Regions from separate parts of the Candidatus Thiodiazotropha sp. AKIB8 genome, predicted to be linked through region 1. Evidence: predicted binding sites of a transcription regulator. Region 1 holds the regulator's gene; each other region holds the start of a gene.
What was found. Region 1 encodes sigma-54, which starts transcription at its own class of promoters, with help from an activator protein. Its sites were predicted from a motif close to TGGCANGNTNCNTGCTT; they were not measured.

Region 2: a site for sigma-54 is predicted at 1,046-1,062, ahead of AC4IFB_RS01405 (flagellar basal body rod protein FlgF). Genes of this name have one in related genera too.
Region 3: a site for sigma-54 is predicted at 1,995-2,011, ahead of AC4IFB_RS15080 (flagellar basal body-associated FliL family protein). Genes of this name have one in related genera too.

Annotation. Positions count from the first base shown of each region.
Region 1 is NZ_JBSYOO010000016.1:22,453-25,733, forward strand. Features, by position in the region: gene ptsN (PTS IIA-like nitrogen regulatory protein PtsN) at 1-438, opposite strand, end outside; gene hpf (ribosome hibernation-promoting factor, HPF/YfiA family) at 459-794, opposite strand; gene AC4IFB_RS03020 (RNA polymerase factor sigma-54) at 965-2,449, opposite strand; gene lptB (LPS export ABC transporter ATP-binding protein) at 2,657-3,281, opposite strand, start outside.
Region 2 is NZ_JBSYOO010000009.1:20,164-23,444, forward strand. Features, by position in the region: gene AC4IFB_RS01395 (acetoin utilization protein AcuC) at 1-261, shown strand, start outside; gene AC4IFB_RS01400 (DUF2956 domain-containing protein) at 657-1,004, opposite strand; gene AC4IFB_RS01405 (flagellar basal body rod protein FlgF) at 1,113-1,853, shown strand; gene flgG (flagellar basal-body rod protein FlgG) at 1,918-2,703, shown strand; gene flgH (flagellar basal body L-ring protein FlgH) at 2,719-3,281, shown strand, end outside.
Region 3 is NZ_JBSYOO010000042.1:69,987-73,267, reverse strand. Features, by position in the region: gene fliN (flagellar motor switch protein FliN) at 1-322, opposite strand, end outside; gene fliM (flagellar motor switch protein FliM) at 409-1,428, opposite strand; gene AC4IFB_RS15080 (flagellar basal body-associated FliL family protein) at 1,451-1,960, opposite strand; gene AC4IFB_RS15075 (HDOD domain-containing protein) at 2,379-3,281, shown strand, end outside.

The DNA.
Region 1 (3,281 bases):
GATTAACTGAAACAGTTGCTGCGTTGTTTCCGCTTCACGCAGTGCCGAGCAGAATGGAGGGTCATCAAACATCCTGGCCAATTTTGCCAGTAGTTGCAGATGGGCTTCAGTTGCCTCCTCAGGAACCAGCATGGCAAAGGCAAGATCCACCGGTTGGCTGTCGATCGCATCAAAATCGACCCCTGAAGGCAGCTGAATAAATGCTGCGGTGGATTGTGTTATCTGTGACATTCGCGCATGGGGTAGCGCTATTCCTTTGCCCAGTCCGGTGCTGCCTAAACGTTCACGCTCAAGCAATGCATCAAACACAGTATCCTGTGTGAGACCAGGAGCAGAATTGGCCAATCTTTGGCCAAGCTGCTCCAGGACACGTTTTTTACTGGCTGCCTCCACACTGCAGCCGATCCGTTCCTCAAGCAGAAATCCGTCGGGAAACATGGAGACCTCGCCAGTTTTATCTATTCTGAACTACTGCTACTTACAGCGTACTTCGCGCCACTACCGGCACGGTGACTCTGCATCTTTTCTTTATGCTTTATGACTTGCCTATCCAGCTTATCGGTAAGCCCATCAATGGCCGCATACATATCTTCCTGTACTGCATCAGCGAATACGCTGGCACCGTTCACTTGCATGGTGGCCTCTGCCTTTTGCCTCAGCTTCTCTACGCTCAAGATGACATGTACATTGATTACATTATCAAAATGCCTCTCAAGACGTTCGAACTTATTATCTACATAGCTTTTCAAGGCATCGGTAACTTCCACATGATGACCGGTAACGCTTATCTGCATAATTTTCTCCTGTCTTAGATGAGTTGGCTCATCACTCTAACTGAGGCGGTGAAGTAACGCCGGGGCATTTTTACAGCAACTCATTCATGAATCCACTTTTATCTGAAACCGCTCCGGTTCAGTAAGCATATCAAGCATGATATGATAGCCACTCCGATAATTCACTTCACCTACATCAGTCGCTTACGCTCGTTCGATGGTGGGATACTCATCGACTCGCGGTATTTTGCCACCGTTCGGCGGGCCACTTTTATACCCTGTTCCGACAATATGGCGGCGATTTTGTTATCGCTGAGAGGTTTGTTTGTATTCTCTGCAGCAATCAATTTTTTTATCAGCGCACGTATAGCAGTGGAGGAGCACTCACCCCCTGCACTTGTGTTCACATGGCTGGAGAAGAAATATTTAAACTCCAGCGTACCCCTGGGGGTATGCATATACTTCTGGGTTGTCACCCTGGATATGGTCGACTCGTGCATCTCCAGAGCCTCAGCGATATCCCGTAAAACCAGTGGCTTCATAGCCTCTTCGCCATGTTCAAAAAAGCCCCGCTGATATTCAACAATCTTACTCGCCACACGCAGAATAGTCTCATTTCGACTCATCAGGCTTTTGATGAACCAACGCGCTTCCTGCAGGTGGTTTTTCAGGAAAGTATTGTCATCACTCTGATCCGCACGCTTGATCAGACTGGCATAGTCGTTGTTTACCCTTAGTTTAGGCGTAACCTCACCATTTAGCTCCACAACCCAGCGATTATTGCGCTTGCTGACGAATACATCAGGAATCACATACTGAGGCTCGCTTTTGGCGATCGCTGTGCCAGGGTGAGGATTGAGCGTCCTGATCAACTGCATGATAGCCATCAGGTCGTCCTGATCAACCTTCATTCGTCGCATGATCTGATTCTGATCCTGCGCAGAGAGCAAGTTGAAATGGTCGCGACAGAGTCTGATCGCCAAATCCAAATAGGGTGTTTTTTCAGGAAGTTGCCGAAGTTGAATTAGAAGGCAGTCCTGAGCACCCTGAGCACCAACCCCCGGAGGGTCGAAAGCCTGGATACGATGAAGTACTGCCTCTACATCCTCCAGAGTCATCTCCTCATCATTCAGGGAAACCAGGATCTCCTGGAGATCACCTTTGAAATATCCATCCTCATCAATACTGTCGATGAGGTTAGTGGCAATCAGAACATCCTGCTCAGTGAATGGGGTCAGTGTCATCTGCCAGACCAGGTGGTCATGCAAAGTGATCGCGCCACTGCGCTGAACCAGATAGTCATTGTCTGCAGATTCACTACCACTGCTCGATGGGGGAAGATAACTGTCGTATACGTCAGCCCATTCACTATCAACGGGCAGGTCTTCTGTGATCTGGCTACTGTCGGTCTGAATTTCCCGCTCGTTGTTGATATCGTTGGAGCTCAAAGACTCTTTATTGTCTGAACTCTGATCAGAGCTCTCTTGACTAGCTTCTTCTTTTTGAGTCTGCTGACTAAACTCCTCTTCACCCTCCAGCATGGGGTTTGTTTCAAGAACCTCCTGCACCTCCTGACTCAGGTCGAGCGCAGACAATTGCAACAGGCGTATTGCCTGCTGCAACTGAGGTGTCATTGTTAAATGTTGTCCGAGCCGGAGCTGTAGAGCCTGCTTCATAGCAGAGATATCTTTAAACCTGGTATGTTATTTGTATGTCTTTATATTCATTCTAGCTAATAAATGCCGTTCACGGAATAATTCTTGGTATTTGTTTCGTTTGAATATAATTCTGCCTCATACTTTAACCTTCATTTTGTCAGCTGACGAGTAGTCATCATCTCTACTCTTAAATCACATAATCCATGAAAAAACATAAACATAGCCTTACATAGTAAAATTTTCGCCCAGATAAACACTACGTACCTCCTGGTTATCGAGGATCTCCTCGGTGGTTCCTTCCGCCAATACCTTACCAGTATTAATGATGTAGGCTCTATCACAAATATCAAGAGTCTCTCTAACATTATGGTCGGTAATCAACACCCCAATCTTTAATTCTCTAAGATGTTGAATGATTCTTTTAATATCGATAACCGCAATTGGGTCGACACCTGCAAATGGCTCATCCAATAAAATGAATGCGGGCTCCATTGAAAGCGCACGGGCAATCTCCAGGCGGCGTCGCTCTCCACCTGAGAGGCTCATAGCCATACTCTCTCTCAAATGTTCGATACCGAACTCTTCCAAAAGCCGGTCACAATGCGCTCTTCTTGCTTGCGCGTCCAGATCCTTTCGATTTTCAAGTATCGCCAATATATTCTGCGCAGTATTGAGCCGCCTGAAAACAGAGGGCTCCTGGGCCAGATAACCAATACCCATGCTGGCGCGCTTATGCATTGCAAGATCAGTAAGCTCCTCTCCATCCAGGTAGATTCTACCCTGATCAGCCTGAACAAGGCCCACGATCATGTAGAAACTGGTGGTCTTTCCGGCACCATTTGGCCCTAAC
Region 2 (3,281 bases), on a different contig from region 1:
CCTGCAGTTGAGGATTTTGTGCGTAAGGGTAGACCTGAGTTGATCATCCTCCAGGCAGGTGCAGACAGTATTGAGGGTGATCCCATCACCCATATGGCTTTTACACCAGCGGCTCATGCTTATGCTGCGAAAAGATTATGCGAAGTTGCCAACGAACTATGTGAAGGCCGTTTTATTGCATTGGGTGGGGGTGGCTATAACCGTACCAATCTTGCTTTGGCCTGGAATGATGTGATCAATGCGATGGTTCAAGCGGGGTAAATGGAACGGTCTGCCGAGTGGAAGCTGAAGCAACCGGCAGGCTGAAATCCTCTGATTGGTACAGTTTATACGTTACACCACACAAGCGATGTAGGGTGCGGCCCTGCCGCACCATGCCCAACTTGATCGAAACCAGTTGATGAGCAGCTAGGCAATAGTGCTGTTGACTATACTCAGAATGAATCTGTAGGGCGGTCGCAGGTTGATCTGCTATTCACCATAGTTGGAGGCGTTAATACTTTTAACGGTGGTGAGGTTGCATCTTTATAGCAGTGGTATGAAATTGTCTCTGTTTCATTCGGGATCCAGATTAATTAACCTTTTTTGGTGGGGCATGGCCCCACCCTACCTGTGGGTGATATTTTGGTCTGGTTGGTAACATGAGGGTAGCTTTGTTATTTCGAAAAAAGGGTGAGATAGATGCCAAAACCAATCCAGGAGAGTATCAGTAATATCCAAGGGAGCCAGTTGACCGGTTTCTGCTCTGTTATTGGTGTCACTGGCTGTTCTGATTGATTCTCTGGAGCCTGATTGCTTTTCTGCTCTTTTTTCTTTCGCTTATCCATCTCCCGCAGCTTGGCTTTGTGCTGCTTTTTATACTGATCAATACCTTTTTGTATGCCGCTGGCAATCAGCTTGGTCTGCTCCTTGGTTTGACCGGGACGCTGGGTGGCTCGGGCGATCTGCATGGCCTCGTTCTTGGTCTCTTCAGAGGGTTTCTGGTTATTTGTACTTTTAGCCATTGTTTTGCCGCTTAATCGATAATGTCTCCATTATCACTGATTGGTTCGCTTATTGCATTGTTACTGTCATAGACAAGTAAGTGACGATTTTAAGAGAGGAGCCAACCCATGGATCGCATGCTATACGTCGCCATGAGCGGAGCAAAAGAGACATTGATGGCCCAGGCGAGTAACTCCAATAACCTGGCCAATGTGAACACGCCAGGATTTATGGAAGATCTCAACCAATTCCGCAGTATGCCTGTGTTTGGCGCCGGTTATCCCACTCGGGTCTATGCCCTGGACGAGCGTCCGGACATCAATTTTGACAAGGGCAGTCTGCACTCAACGGGTAATCCGCTGGATGTGGCCGTTAATGGCAAGGGTTATTTCGCAGTTCAGGCAGCGGATGGCTCTGAGGCCTATAGCCGCCGGGGTGATCTGAAAGTCGATGCCAACGGCCTGGTCACCAACGGCCAGGGTTTGCCGGTGATCGGCAACAGTGGACCGCTTGCCTTGCCGCCTTTTGAGCGTCTGGAGATTGCGCCGGACGGTACTATCACCATTCTTCCCGAAGGCTCAACTCCCGAGGCATTGGCCATAGTTGATCGTATCAAGATGGTCAATCCTCCGGGGGATGCGCTTTATAAGGGTGAAGATGGTCTGCTGCATCTGCAAGAGGGTGGTGAGGCAGACGCTGATGCCGCGACACAGCTGGTCTCTGGGCACATTGAGAGCAGTAATGTGATCGTCGCAGATGCCCTGGTGAATATGATTGAGCTTTCGCGAAAATTCGAAATGCAGGTGAAGATGATGAAGACGGCGGAAGAGATGGATAACGCTTCTGCCAGTCTGATGAACATGAGTTGATGTTGGCAGGTAAATTGCAGCTTAACTATTGAATAGATGATTATATTGCTACGAGGAAGAGACTATGTACCCGGCACTCTGGATCGCTAAAACCGGATTGGATGCACAACAGACCAATATGTCTGTTATCTCCAACAACCTCGCTAACGTCAACACTACCGGCTTCAAACGTGACCGGGCTGTCTTCAACGATCTGATTTATCAGAACCTGAGACAGGTGGGTGCTCAATCATCCGAGAATACTGAGTTGCCATCCGGTCTGATGGTAGGTACCGGGGTACGAGTTGTCGCATCACAAAAAGAGCACAGTCAGGGCAACATCGTTCAGACCGGTAACTCTTTGGATGTGGCGATTCAAGGTAAAGGCTATTTTCAGGTGCTGCATCCGGACGGGAATGTGGTCTATAGCCGGGATGGTACATTCAGTCTGACAGCAGACGGAAATATCGTTACCCCCAACGGCTATGAGCTTCAGCCCGCAATGACTGTACCGAGCAATGCCACCAGTTTGACTGTTGGTTCAGATGGTGTGGTCTCGGCTCTGGTTTCCGGTAACAGCACACCGACCCAGATTGGACAGATCGAGTTGGGTTACTTTGTTAATCCCCAGGGACTTGAGCCTATTGGCGATAACCTCTTTCGAGAGACCAATGCCAGTGGTGGGGTTAACACTGCGATACCTGGTAGTGACAGTACCGGTACTTTGATTCAGGGGGCGTTAGAGAGCTCGAATGTGAATGTTGTGGAAGAGCTGGTGAATATGATCGAGACACAGCGGGCCTACGAGATGAACTCCAAGGCTATCTCCACCACTGACGAAATGCTCTCCTACGTCAATCAGCAACTTTAACGGGATACCAGGCTGATGGGCAGACTGCATAAAATATCTTGGCTGGTTCTACTGATGTTGGTTATGGTCGGTTGCCAGAACAGCAACCCGGTCAGAGATGCCGCTTATGCACCGATCCGACCTGTTGTACCGCCACAGGCACCCACCGGTAACGGGGCGATCTACCAGTCAGGCTATGAACAGGCCTGGTTCGAAGACAGGCGTGCTCGCCGGGTAGGGGATCTGCTTACCGTACAACTGGTTGAGAGCACTCAGGCAAACAAGTCCGCTTCAACAACAACCGCCAAAAGTTCCAGCACCAGTATGACCAATCCTGTGCTGTTTGGTCAGGCGATGCAGTTCAATGTTCCCGGTTTTATGCCTATTGCCAATAATAAGGATGTCAATCTGGGATTCGACCTCTCCGCAGCCAATGATTTCTCTGGTGACGGCAGCGCATCTCAAAGTAATGCTTTGAGTGGCAGTATCACCGTATCGGTTATCGAGGTGTTGCCTAACCGCAATCTCTATGTTCGTGGTGAAAAGCGTATCGGTATCAATCAGGGTACAGAGTATGTCAGGCTCTCCGGCATTGTTCG
Region 3 (3,281 bases), on a different contig from region 1:
CTTGTGCAATCAGGGTGCCATTAACCAGAACATCCATCGGTTCACCTGCCAGCCGATCAAGTTCAACTACTGAACCTTGATTTAGCTGCAATAAATTTCGGATATTAATTCTAGTGCGTCCAATCTCCATCGAGATAGTCACTGGCACATCCAAAATGGCATCCATGTTGACACTGTTTACTGATGCAGATTCATCTGTCAGCTCATCAAAGCTGGCTGCTGCAGTATCTGTCGGTTGTTCATCATCCGCTTGATCTTCAAGCGCTGCTGCCCATTCATCAGCTAACGCTTCATTAGGATCAACACTTTTCTCATCACTCATCTTCATACCCTCTTAGGGGATTTACCCTTGGCCATCGATAACAATCAAGCTACAACAAGCTCCCGGAGATGACTCCGACAGATTGCTCAGGCCTTGTTCTCTATTTCAAGATAATCGTGCAAACCTTTGCGCTGATTATTTATAAGCCATTCACTGATCTTTAAGGCATAGTTTCCATCAGAAACACCTAACTTGGCTTTAAATACGGGAACATCAGCTGCTTCAACCTCTACCTCTTCCGGCATGTCGATCGGAATCACATCACCAGCTTTCAATCCTGCCAGATCTTTCAGACTCATTTGCACCTCGGTCAGATTGCTGCACAATTCTACTTTTGCAGCCAAAATCTCTTCTTTAAGTGACCGCTCCCAACGCTCGTCTCTTTCACCCCGATCACTTTGAACGCCGGCATCCAGTAATTCGCGGATGGGTTCAAGCATTGAATAGGGCAAGCAGATATGGAAATCACCTCCCCCATTTTCCAGATCCACATGAAAAGAGGTCACTACTACTACTTCTGATGGACTGACGATGTTTGCAAATTGTGGATTGACTTCAGACCCGCTGTATTCGAAGTCGACATTGAATACAGGCTTCCAGGCACTCTTCATATCTTCAAAGGCGCTGTTCAGCAATAACTGAACAACCCGATTCTCTGTGGGCGTAAAATCACGACCTTCAATCTTGGTATGGAAACGACCGGTACCACCGAAGTAGTTATCAACAACGCTGAATACCAGTTTTGGATCAAATACGAATAACCCCTTCCCACGCATTGGCGGCATACGGATCATATTCAGGCTGGTTGGTACAAAAAGACTGTGGACAAACTCAGAGAATTTCTGCATCTGGATGCCAGAAACTGACAGATCCGCTGTTCGTCTCAACATATTGAAGAGACTGGTGCGAAACAATCTTGCGAATCGTTCGTTAATCATCTCCAGAGTTGGTAGCCGCCCCCGTACAATTCGGTCTTGACTGGTAAAATCATATGAGACGGTACCACCCTCATCCGAAACTTCTGATTCTGTGGCGACATCCCCACTATCGACACCATGTAACAGGGCATCGATCTCTTCTTGTGATAGCAGGTCGCTGGCACTCATCTCTAATTCCTATATGTTTGGATTACTGCATCACGAAACTGGTAAAAAAGATCCCATCCACTTCACCCGGCCCTTCCAACTCCTTCACCACCTGATTCAGTGCCTGCAGCATCTCATCCTGCAAGGCATCTTTGGCTTCACGTGTTTTCAGGGATTTCGCATCTTTAGCTGATAGAAGATTGAGTAGATGATGACGAATCATGGGATCATTGTGGCGGATGAACTCTGCCATGGGCTCAGAGTAGACCCGTATGCTGACACCGATCTGCAACAGGCTTGGTTTGCCAGGCATATTGACTACAAATGGCGGTTTGAAATCGAGATATTGAGCTGGCCCCTTCACCTCTTCCACCTGCTCTTCAGCTGTTGCTTCTTCAGCTTCAGCTTCCTCATCTCCGCTGAGTAGAAAAAATGCAGCTACACCACCGCCGATCAGCACAACCGCTACAATAGCGATAATAATGATGAGCTTGGATTTTCCGCTCTTCTCTTCACCCAGGTCGAGCTCTTCAGATTCCTGTTCGTTTGCCATGTTGTCATTCCTCAATGAGACTACTCATCAACGAATGCAATTAAAGTGCCACCCTGGTTGACCTGTTTTTATCAATTATTTTCAATAAGTTATAAATTGCTAAAAAGAAAAAGACAAATAATTGACTCCTCATACGGACCCAATCAGGCGATTTTCCGACATCAAGCTTGTTGCCTGGATCTTTGAAAATATTACTTTCAACGCCAACTGAACAGGTGATGCCACACTCACCTCGGTTGTTAATAACATTATTGACCTGGCCGAATATGCCATCCAATAGTAATAAAAATACTATTATTCAAGCATGCCCTACCTGCAAGACATGCAGACATAGTGAAAACGCTTTTACAAATGAAGGATTAGTGCTATTAATTACAACAACATCCAGGTATAACTCTATAATAAACTTGGGATTTACGTGGAAACTCAACAGCAAAACAAAACAACTGCAGGCAAATTTTGCGATCTGCCTTCCCCGCCAGCGATACTGATAGCGTTGATTGATAGCTGCAATAACCCCGATGTGAGTTTCGAATCATTGGCAGAGATCATTCAGAAGGATGCCAGTATCACATCCCAAGTAATGTCAGCAGCAAATTCACCTTTTTATCGACAATGGAACGAGTTCACTACGCTTCAACAGATGCTGGTAGTGCTGGGCATCAACAGTGTCAGAACCATCGCTATCAACAGTGCGGTTCAGCAATACTTTTCCAACCTCAGTAAACAGATTGGTCAAAGTCTAGATCTGATCTGGTCAAGATCACTGGTCTGCGCCTATGTTGCCCGCTCCCTGGCTGAACTCACTGCCTACGCAACATTAGAAGAGGCTTACCTGGCCGGTCTGCTTCATCGTCTTGGACAACTTGCACTGTTGCAATCAGATCATCAGGGATATCTGAAACTGATCGATACAAACCAGGAAATCCAAGCGCTGCTACAGGCAGAAGAGAAGAGTTACGGGGCGACCTTTCCGCTGATTGGATCAGAGATGGTCGATCGATGGCAGCTTGAGGGTTTTCTTTCTGATGCGCTTCGTTTTCAGTGTGAACCGGCTGAAAACATTCTTGACAGTTCACAGCTGGTCAAACTGGTGAACCTCTCATGTCAACTCGTCGCAAACGGTATCAAACCAGATGATAGTGCACTAGCCCAAGGCGATGAGCTGTTTGGTTTGAATCAGGCTGTATTGGAACAGGTCATTACTGACGCCCATGAAAAGGCCAGCGCAGCCGCAGGTAGTTTAGGTATCCCATTCTCTGTCACAGGAGAAATTACCTCGACTAAAGAGAAGAGTGAAGCGCAACAGCAGGCACTTGGT